3 regions of the Nonomuraea sp. NPDC050404 genome follow, and region 1 is predicted to be linked to each of the others. Evidence: riboswitches for the same ligand, from Rfam matches in the RefSeq annotation. Region 1 holds a riboswitch; each other region holds the start of a gene.
The links. Region 1 has a riboswitch for thiamine pyrophosphate ahead of AB0I81_RS22050 (FAD-dependent oxidoreductase). Riboswitches for the same ligand answer to the same signal wherever they lie in the genome.
Positions count from the first base shown of each region.

Region 2: another riboswitch for thiamine pyrophosphate. It lies ahead of AB0I81_RS09770 (cytosine permease); the one in region 1 lies ahead of AB0I81_RS22050 (FAD-dependent oxidoreductase).
Region 3: another riboswitch for thiamine pyrophosphate. It lies ahead of thiC (phosphomethylpyrimidine synthase ThiC); the one in region 1 lies ahead of AB0I81_RS22050 (FAD-dependent oxidoreductase).

Region 1 is NZ_JBFAKB010000007.1:401,811-405,075, forward strand. Features, by position in the region: gene AB0I81_RS22040 (thiazole synthase) at 1-418, opposite strand, end outside; gene thiS (sulfur carrier protein ThiS) at 411-611, opposite strand; gene AB0I81_RS22050 (FAD-dependent oxidoreductase) at 608-1,855, opposite strand; TPP riboswitch at 1,845-1,961, opposite strand; gene AB0I81_RS22055 (FAD-dependent oxidoreductase) at 2,015-3,184, shown strand; gene AB0I81_RS22060 (Rv2175c family DNA-binding protein) at 3,215-3,265, shown strand, end outside.
Region 2 is NZ_JBFAKB010000003.1:291,616-294,880, reverse strand. Features, by position in the region: gene AB0I81_RS09780 (PAS domain-containing sensor histidine kinase) at 1-36, opposite strand, end outside; gene AB0I81_RS09775 (methylated-DNA--[protein]-cysteine S-methyltransferase) at 132-704, shown strand; gene AB0I81_RS09770 (cytosine permease) at 796-2,112, opposite strand; TPP riboswitch at 2,103-2,216, opposite strand; gene AB0I81_RS09765 (rhodanese-like domain-containing protein) at 2,339-2,662, opposite strand; gene AB0I81_RS09760 (helix-turn-helix domain-containing protein) at 2,659-3,048, opposite strand; gene AB0I81_RS09755 (MFS transporter) at 3,169-3,265, shown strand, end outside.
Region 3 is NZ_JBFAKB010000035.1:4,065-7,329, forward strand. Features, by position in the region: gene AB0I81_RS54240 (universal stress protein) at 1-736, opposite strand, end outside; gene AB0I81_RS54245 (hypothetical protein) at 749-1,099, opposite strand; TPP riboswitch at 1,189-1,301, shown strand; gene thiC (phosphomethylpyrimidine synthase ThiC) at 1,294-2,874, shown strand; gene AB0I81_RS54255 (SDR family oxidoreductase) at 2,871-3,265, opposite strand, start outside.

The DNA.
Region 1 (3,265 bases):
GCCGCGCCAGCGCCGGGTCGTCGCCGATGTAGGGCAGCACCACGAACCCGTCGGCCACCAGCCGCTCGGCCGCGTCGAACGTCTCGATCGGGTCGGGCAGCAGCGTGCGCTCGTCGGCGATGACCTCCAGCTTGAGCCAGTTGGTGCCCAGGGCCTCCCTTGCCAGCCGGGCCGTCAGCACGGCCTCGCCCGCGGTGAAGCAGCCCGCCGTGTTCGGCAGCACCTTGATGTCGCGCTCGCGCAGCACGTCCAGCACCGAGCCGCGGGCGCCGGGGTCGAGCCTGCGCATCGCCACCGTCGTGAGCTCGGTGCCCGACGCCGCCAGCGCCTGGTCGAGCACCTCCAGCGAGGGCGCGCCGCCGGTTCCCATGATGAGCCGGGAGGAGAACTTCTCCCCGGCGATGATCAGATCATCCACCTTGCACCGCCGTCAGAACCTCCACGCGGTCACGGTCGCTCAGCGCCGTCGTCTCCCAGGCGCCGCGTGTGACCACCTCGTCGTTCAGTGCCACGGCCACTCCGGTGGTCGCCGCGGTCAGTGTGCGTACGGCCTGCGCCACGGTCATGCCGTCGGCGACCTCGTGCGCGGCCCCGTTGATGCTAATAATCATGAAATTTCCCGAAATCTTGCCGGCGCGCACCACGCCGCCAGCTCGCTCTCCTCGCCCGTCAGGGCGCCCAGCAGGATCTCCGTCGTGAGCGGGGCGAGCAGCACGCCGCCCCGGTGGTGTCCCGTCGCGTACGCCAGCCCCGGCGTGCCCGATGGCCCGATGAGCGGCAGGTTGTCGGGCGTGCCCGGCCGCAGCCCCGCCACCACGTCGGCCACCTCCAGCTCGGTGACGCCCGGCACCAGCTCCCTGGCGTCGCGCAGCAGCTCGTACAGGCCGCCCGCGGTGACCCTGGTGTCGAAGCCCATCTCCTCCTGGGTCGCGCCGACGACGAGCTCGCCGTCGCCTCGGGGGACCAGGTAGACGGACGAGCCGTGTACGGTGCCGCGTACACATCGGCTGAGCAGCGGCTGCGGGGAACGCAACCGCATGATCTGCCCCTTCACCGGCCGCACCGGCACCTCGGCCAGCCCGGCACTCCACGCCCCTGCGGCCACGACGACCCGCTCGCCCTGCACTTCACGCTGGTCGGCGTCGGCCAGGCGTACCCCCACGACTCGGCCGTCCTCGCGCAGCAGCTCGGTCGCGCGGGCCCGCACCAGGGGGACGCTGAGGCGTTCGAGCGCGGCCAGCAGGGCGGACGTCACGCGGCGCGGATCCACCCACGCGTCGCCGGGCGCCAGCAGGCCGCCACGCACCGAGGGGGCCAGCATGGGCTCCAGGCGCCGGCACTCGCGCCCGGTCAGCCGCTGGACCGGCAGGCCGAGCTTGTCCATGTAGCCCGCCAGCTCATCCAGCGCCGCCAGGTCGTCGGTCCCGAAGGCGACGTCCAGCGTCCCGTCCGAGCGCAGGTCCAGCCCGCGCGCCGGATCGCCACCGGAGCCACCGCTGAAGCCGTCACCGGAAACGCCGCCGATCCCACCGCCGGGCTCGCGCACCGGATCGCCGTCGGGGCCACTGCCGGATTCGCCGCCGGATTCGCCGCCGGATTCGCCGCCGGGGTCGAGGCCGGCGTCGGTGGTCAGTTCGGCGGCGAAGGCGGGCCAGCGGCGCAGCGCGGCCACCCCCAGCCGCAGCAGCGGCGTCTCGGTGTAGGTCACCTCGCTGACCGGGGCCAGCATCCCCGCCGCCGCGTACGAGGCCCCGGTGCCGGGAGCCGGGTCAACCACGGTGACCGGCCGCCCCGCGCGGGCCATCCGCCAGGCCACGGAGAGCCCGACGACCCCGCCACCCACGATCACATCCACATGCGCTCCCTTCGCCGGCATGATCCGGATCAGGTGTCTTGCGGTCGAAGGCCCGGTAAAGCCTTCCTCTCAGCCCGGTAATGGCCGGACTCCCGCGCGTCTTACGTACCTCAGCCTACGGCCTCGGTTCGATGCGCACGCACCGCCCCCGTTATGGTCATGAACGTGAACCAAGTCGTGGTGGTGGGAGCGGGCCTGGCCGGGGTGCGTACGGTCGAGGTCCTGCGCGGGCGCGGCCACACCGGCCGCATCACGCTGATCGGTCAGGAACGCCATCGCCCCTACGACCGCCCGCCCCTGTCCAAGGCCGTGCTCAAGGGCGAGGCCGACACCAGCTTCGTCGACACCGACCTCGACGCCCTGGGGGTCGACTTCCTGCCGGGCGTCGGCGCCAAGTCGTTGCGGGCCGGCGTCGTGGAGACCACCGAGGGCGAGATCGCCTACGACGGCCTGGTCATCGCCACCGGCGCCGACCCGATCAGGCTGCCGGGCGACGGCCTCCAGCACGTGCTGCGCACCCTCGACGACGCCCACGAACTGCGCGCCGTGCTCGTTCCCGGTGCCCGCGTGACGATCATCGGTGCCGGCTGGATCGGCGCGGAGGTGGCCACCGCCGCGCGCCGCGCCGGCTGCGCCGTGACGGTCGTCGAGAGCGCCCCGACCCCGCTGGCCACCGCCGTCGGCACCGAGATCGGAGCCCGTACCCGGCACTGGTACGACGGCATCGACCTGCGGCTGAACACCATGGTCGACTCCGTGGACGAGGGCGGCGTGCGGCTGGTGGGCGGCGAGTTCGTCGAGTCCCACGTGGTGGTCACCGGCATCGGCGTGCGCCCGGCCGTCGAATGGCTGGCCGGCGCCGACATCGACCTGCACAACGGCGTCGTCACCGACGAGCACCTGCGTACCTCCCTGCCGGGTGTCGTCGCGGTCGGCGACTGCGCCGCCTGGTGGTCGCGCCGCTGGGGGACCAGGCTCAGGGTGGAGCACTGGGACACCGCCCTCAACGCCCCCGAGGTCGCAGCCGCGTCGTTGCTGGGGGAGGAGGCGGTGTACGACCCGGTGCCGTACTTCTGGTCGGAGCAGTTCGGCCACATGATGCAGTACACCGGCCACCACCCGGCGGGCGAGCGGCTCATCTACCGGGGCGACCCGGAGGGAAAATGGTCGGCCGTCTGGCTCACCGCCGACGATGTCGTGGCCGCGGTGCTGGCCGTGGACCGGCCCCGCGACTACGTGCAGGGACGCCGGATCATCGCCTCCGGCGGGCGTCTGGACGCGGAACGCCTGGTAGATCCAGAAGTACCCCTACGGGATTGTGTTGTTTGAGCAAGCACGGCATGTGGTAGTTGTGGTTTCGTGACGCTTTCTGTTGCACAGATCGACCGGGAGACCGACCAACTCGTGGAC
Region 2 (3,265 bases), on a different contig from region 1:
TATCTCATCGTCACTACCGGCCCATTCGTCCCCCACTCCTCCATAGTGCACGTGGCGCGGTGGGTACGTCGGGCGATCCGTCCGATACGCTGCGGTCACGGTGATTCCCTTGCGGTGGGAGAGGTGGTGGCATGTCGAGTAACGACCTCGATGCCCTGTTGCGGGTGACCTCCAGCACCTATCGGGGTCAGACGCCACCCGACATCGCCTTCGGCGCCTACGAGGGCGCGGTGGGCACGCTGATGCTGGCCGTGACGGGCAAGGGCATCGCGGCGTGCAGCTTCGAGCCTGAGAACGACGTGTACGAGCTGCTGTCCCGGCATGTGGGCCGCTTCATCGGGCCCGACGCCAGACGGCTCGACCCGGTGCGCAGGGAACTGGACGCGTACTTCTCCGGGCGGCTGCGCGCGTTCGCCACGCCGGTGGACCTGACGCTGGCCACGACCTTCGCGCGTACGGTGCTGCAGAAGACGATGGCCGTCCCCTACGGCACCACCACGACGCTGGAGCAGATCGGCGAGAGCATCGGCAGGCCGCGCGCGCTGCGGGCGATCGGCAACGCGCTGGCCTCCAACCCCGTCTGCGTGATCGTGCCCTGCCACCGGGTGGTGCGCGAGGACGGCGCGCTCGGCGACTACGCCGGCGGCCAGTCCGCCAAGCAGCACCTGCTCAACGTCGAACGCCGCACCGCCACCGCGGGCTGAGCGCCCGCCGGGGCGGCTCAGCGCCGCCACAACGGGCTGAGCGTCGGCTGGGGCTCAGCGTCGCCACAACGGGCCGACCACCGACTGGGGCTCAGCGCCGCCGCCGCAGCAGCAGGCCGAGGAGCAGCGTCACCAGTCCGGCCACCAGAGCCGCGCCCAGGGCCCCGTTCATCCACGTCTGCCGGGTGAAGCCGATGGCCTCCCGCGCGCCGGCCCAGAAGGCATCCCAGGCCGCCACGGACGGCGTCGAGGTCGTCAGCCAGTAGGCCACGAAGCCCAGCGCCCACGGGATCAGCATGGCCCAGCGCGAGGGCGCGTCGTGCGCGGTGTTCCAGCGACCGGCCCCGCCCAGCACGAAGTAGTCCACCGCGAGCACCGCGAACATCGGCACGAACACCGCCCCGATCACGCCCAGGAACGCGCTGTAGGACGTCACGTCCACGATCAGCGCGATCGCGACGGTGAGCACGCCGATGGCCACGGAGAACACCCGCCGGTCCATGCGCGGCATCAGGTTCTGCAGCGAGACCGTGGTGGAGTAGACGTTGGCGAAGGACTGGTCGGTCTCGCGCAGCACCAGGATGCCGAAGAACAACGCGCCCAGCGGCGCAGCGACGAACGGTCCGAAGACGGCGGCCGGGTCGGAGGAGCCCGCGATCGCCACCGCGTACACGCCCAGTCCCAGGCAGGCCACCTGCGCCAGCGTGTAGCCGCCGACCACGCCGGTGAAGGCGGCGGCGCTGGAACGGGAGTGCCTGGCGAAGTCGGCCGCCATCGGCACCCAGGACACCGACAGCGCGATCACGTAGTCCACCGCGGCCGGGAAGGCGCTCCACGACCCGCCGGTGTGCGCGGGGGCCTCGCGCAGGAACACCACCGTGAACCAGACCATCGAGATGATCACGCCGATGGTGACGTACCGGCGCAGCACCCGGATCGACCCGAGCGGCCAGATCGTCAGCGCGGTGGTCAGCACGCCCGCCACGATCACCCACACCTGGTACGGCACCGCGCCGAAGATCGCGCTGGCCCCCATCGCGATCACCCAGAGCTCGAAGGCCCCCCAGCCGAGCATCTGCACGATGTTCAGCACCGTAGGCAGATAGGAGATCCTGGCCCCGAACAGCCCCCGCAGCAGCACCATCGACGGCTGCCCCGTGCGCGTGCCCGGGATGGCGGAAAGGCCCACCATGGCCGTGCCGATCAGGCTGCCGACCACGGTGGCCACGAGCGCCGCGGACAGGCTGAGCGGGGCGTTCCCGAGCGGGTTGAGCAGAAACATGGCCCCGGAGAAGCCGAGGAGGCTGACGCCCAGGTTCGCCCAGAGCGCACCCTGGTCGAGCACGCCCAGCGTCTTCGGCGGCCTGCCTTCGAGTGTCAGCGGAACTTCGTCGGCGACGCGCGCCATCGCACACTCCCTACGCCGGCATTACCCGGACAGGTTCAGGCGGTCGGCAGCGGATCACTTGCTGCCCTCTCAGCCCGGCACCCCGAGCTCCCGCGACTATCTGAAGTTTGCGCCCTCATCATGCCTCAATGGCGGCTGAACCGCCATAGAGGGCGCCTTCACGTACTTTAAGCGACGTACTTTGTGCGGCCTTTGTGCGGCGTAGGGGCCGCTGCCCTGTCCCGCTTTATGCGACGTAGGGCTGCTGGCCCGTCTCGCTGACCATCGGGCGGCTGGCGGACTCCCACGACTGCATGCCGCCGCCGACGTTGACCGCGTCGCGCCCGAGCCGGTTGAGCCAGGCCGCGACCTGCATGGACCGCCCGCCCACCCGGCACACGACGTAGATCTTCCGGTCCTCGGGGACCTCCTCGACCCGGCCCTGGATCTGGGTCATCGGGATGTGCACGGCGTCGGGGGCGTGCCCGGCCAGCCATTCGTCCTGCTCGCGGACGTCGAGCAGGTAGGCGTCGGCGGGAACGGCGCCGGCCTCGATCTCAGGAACGGTCATGCCTCCATCATCTCGTGCCTGGCGTCGTAGGCGGCACGTGCCGCCGCTATCTGCTCCTGGTGCGCCTCCGTCCACGTGACCAGAGGCTTGATGGTCTGGTGCAGGGTACGGCCGAGCGGCGTCAGCGCGTAGTCCACCCTGGGCGGCACGACGGGATACACCGTGCGGCTGACCAGGCCGTCGCGTTCGAGCTGGCGCAGGGTGACGCTGAGCATGCGCTGGCTGATGCCGTCGATCTCGCGGCGGAGCTGGGTGAAGCGCAGGCTCTGGCAGTCGAGCAGGGCGATCACCAGCAGCGACCACTTGTCCGCGATGCGGTCGAGTATCTGACGGACCTCGCAGTCCTGCCGGACATCCCACTGGCGCACGTCGTAGTCGTCATCCATGGTGCCTTCGCAGTAACTGAGTGACCTCAAAGTGCCGTCTTCCATGAAATTCCATGTTGACGCATGATTTGGACGGTTACAAGAGAGAACCGACCTACTATTCGTAACCGGGGGTTTGTTGTGCCTACATCCGCCCGCTCATGGGGCGTACTGATCGTTCTGTGCGGGGCCATCTTCCTTGAGGGCATCGACGTGGCCATGCTGAACATCGCGCTCC
Region 3 (3,265 bases), on a different contig from region 1:
CCACGACCAGCAGATCGGCCCGTACCGCGGCCTCCTTCAGCACCTCCATCGGATGCCCGCGCACGACCTCGGCCACCACCTGCACCCCGGGATGCCGTTTCCGGTGCTCGGCCAGCGACTCCTCCAGGGCTCCGACCGTGTCCCGTTCGCGCTCGGGGGAGGCCGCCTCGAAGCCGCCCGCCTGGGGCCAGGCCCAGGCCCGGACGGCGCGCACCCGTGCGCCCCGCAACGCGGCCTCGGTGAAGGCGAATTCGAGCGCCCGCTCGGCGCCCGGCGAGCCGTCGGCCCCGGCCACGATCTCGCCGCGCGGGGAGGCGGGTGTCTCGTGAACGAGCACGACGTCCGTACGCGCGTGCGCGGCCACCCCGTGCGCGACCGACCCCACCAGCAGCCCCCGCACCCCGCCGATCCCGCGACTGCCCACGACCAGCAGTGCGCCGCCCTCGGACATCCTGATCAGCGCCGAGCGGGGGTCGCCCGGCACCAGCATGCCCTCGACGAGCACCTGCGGCCACTCACGGCGGGCGCGGTCCCTGGCCGCGTCCAGCACGGAGTGCGCGCCGTCGCGCATCCACCTGGCCACCTCGGCGTAGTGCTGGACGGCGGTGTCCTCGCTCACCCATTTGGGTACGGCGTACGCGATGGTCAGCGGAGAGTTGCGCAGCTCCGCCTCGGCCGCGGCCCAGCCGACCGCCTCCAGGCCGGTACGGGAGCCGTCGGCGCCTACGATGATCAAGACCACAGCTCCTCAGGGCAGGGCGTAACACTCCACTTCCGCCCGGCGGAACGGGATTCCGGCCGCCTGTGAGTCGCGGGTGCACGCGCGTTCGGTCTTGCTGAGCCTGAGTGTGCCACAGACGGACACGCCGGAGTATGTCCGGCAGTCGAGCGTCGAGTCGGATTTGCCGACGCGATACATCTCCCTGACCGCCGCACGGCACTTCCCCTTCCCCGTGTCGGCGTAGCGGCACTGGGCGATCAGAGTGTCGTACTGCTCCTGGCTCACTTCGTGCTGCTGCATGCCGTCACCGGCGGCGGCAGTGGCGCCGGAGGCGGTCATCACGACGAGTAGTCCAACGACAGCGGCGATTTTTCTCATGTTTCCCCTGATGGGACCGTACCGCTGACGGCGATCGCCAAACCTCGCCCGCGAGGTTTCGGGCCGGGCGGGCCGTGGGTACGATCATCGCCGACCAACGCGGGAGCCCGGTGCGGACCGGGCTGAGAGGACGGCTGACAGCCGCCGACCGCCAGAACCTGCTCCGGATAATGCCGGCGAAGGGAGTTTGCGCGATGAGCGACGCGCGCTTTTCCAAGATCTACAACGGTGACCTGCGGGTGCCCATGCGGCAGGTCAACCTGTCCAACGGCTCGTCGGTGACGCTGTACGACACCTCGGGCCCGTACACCGACCCCGCCTACGAGCCGGACCTGCGGCGCGGGCTGCCACGCCTGCGTGAGCGGTGGATCGGCGAGCGGCGCGCGGCCGGTCAGCCGGTCACGCAGGTCGGCTGCGCCCGGCGCGGGCTGGTGACCAGGGAGATGGAATTCGTGGCCGTGCGCGAGGGCGTCACGCCCGAGTTCGTACGCCAGGAGGTCGCCGCCGGCCGGGCCATCATCCCCGCGAACGTCAACCACCCCGAGTCCGAGCCGATGATCATCGGCCGCAACTTCCTCGTGAAGATCAACGCCAACATCGGCAACTCCGCGGTGACCTCCTCCATCGAGGAGGAGGTCGAGAAGATGACCTGGGCCACCAGGTGGGGCGCCGACACGATCATGGACCTGTCCACCGGAAACGACATCCATGAGACGCGCGAGTGGATCCTGCGCAACTCGCCCGTACCGGTCGGCACCGTGCCCATCTACCAGGCGCTGGAGAAGGTCAAGGGCCGGCCCGAGCTGCTGTCGTGGGAGGTCTACCGCGACACCCTGATCGAGCAGTGCGAGCAGGGCGTCGACTACGTGACCGTGCACGCGGGCGTGCGGCTGGCGTACGTGCCGCTCACCGCAGGGCGTAAGACCGGAATAGTCTCGCGCGGCGGCTCGATCATGGCCGCCTGGTGCCTGGCGCACCACCGCGAGAGCTTCCTGTACGAGAACTTCGCCGAGATGTGCGAGATCCTGGCCCGCTACGACGTGTCGTACTCGCTCGGCGATGGCCTGCGCCCCGGTTCGATCGCCGACGCCAACGACGAGGCCCAGTTCGCCGAGCTGCGCACGCTGGGCGAGCTGACGGGGATCGCGCGCGAGCACGACGTCCAGGTGATGATCGAGGGGCCGGGCCACGTGCCCATGCACAAGATCAAGGAGAACGTGGACCTGCAGCGCGAGCTCTGCGACGACGCGCCGTTCTACACGCTGGGCCCGCTCGTGACGGACGTCGCGCCCGGCTACGATCACATCACCTCGGGCATCGGGGCCGCCATGATCGGCTGGTTCGGCACCGCGATGCTCTGTTACGTCACGCCCAAGGAGCACCTCGGTCTGCCGGACAAGGACGACGTCAAGACGGGCGTGATCACGTACAAGATCGCCGCTCATGCCGCTGACCTGGCAAAGGGGCATCCGAAGGCGCAGGAGTGGGACGACGCGCTGTCCGACGCGCGCTTCGAGTTCCGCTGGGAGGACCAGTTCGACCTGTCGCTAGACCCCGACACGGCGCGCGCCTTCCACGACGAGACGCTGCCCGCCGCGCCGGCCAAGACCGCGCACTTCTGCTCGATGTGCGGGCCGAAGTTCTGCTCCATGCGGATCAGCCACGAGATCAGGGACGCGGGCTACGCGGAGAAGGCCGCCGAGATCAGGGATGCGGGCTACGCGGAGAAAGCCGCCGAATTCAGGAGGCTCGGCGGCAATCTCTACGTCGACTAACCGGGTAGCGTCTCCCCGCCGATCGGGGCCAGGATCTCGCCCGTGTAGTACGACGACAGCCGGTTGGAGGCGAAGAACACGTACGAGGGGGCGATCTCGTCCGGATCGGCGGCCCGCCCCATCGGGACCTGTTCGCCGAACTTCGCCACCTTCTCCTCCGGCATGGTCGCCGGGATCAGCGGCGTCCACACCGGCCCGGGTGCCACGGCGTTGATCCTGATCCCGCGATCGACCAGGTTCTGCGCCATGGAGTAGGTGAAGGCGTTGATGGCGCCCTTGGTGGCGGAGTAGTCGATGAGCGTCTTGTTGCCGCGCAGCCCGTTGATCGAGGAGGTGTTGACGATGGCCGCGCCCTCGCGCATGTGCGCGAGCGCGGCCTTCGTGACGTGGA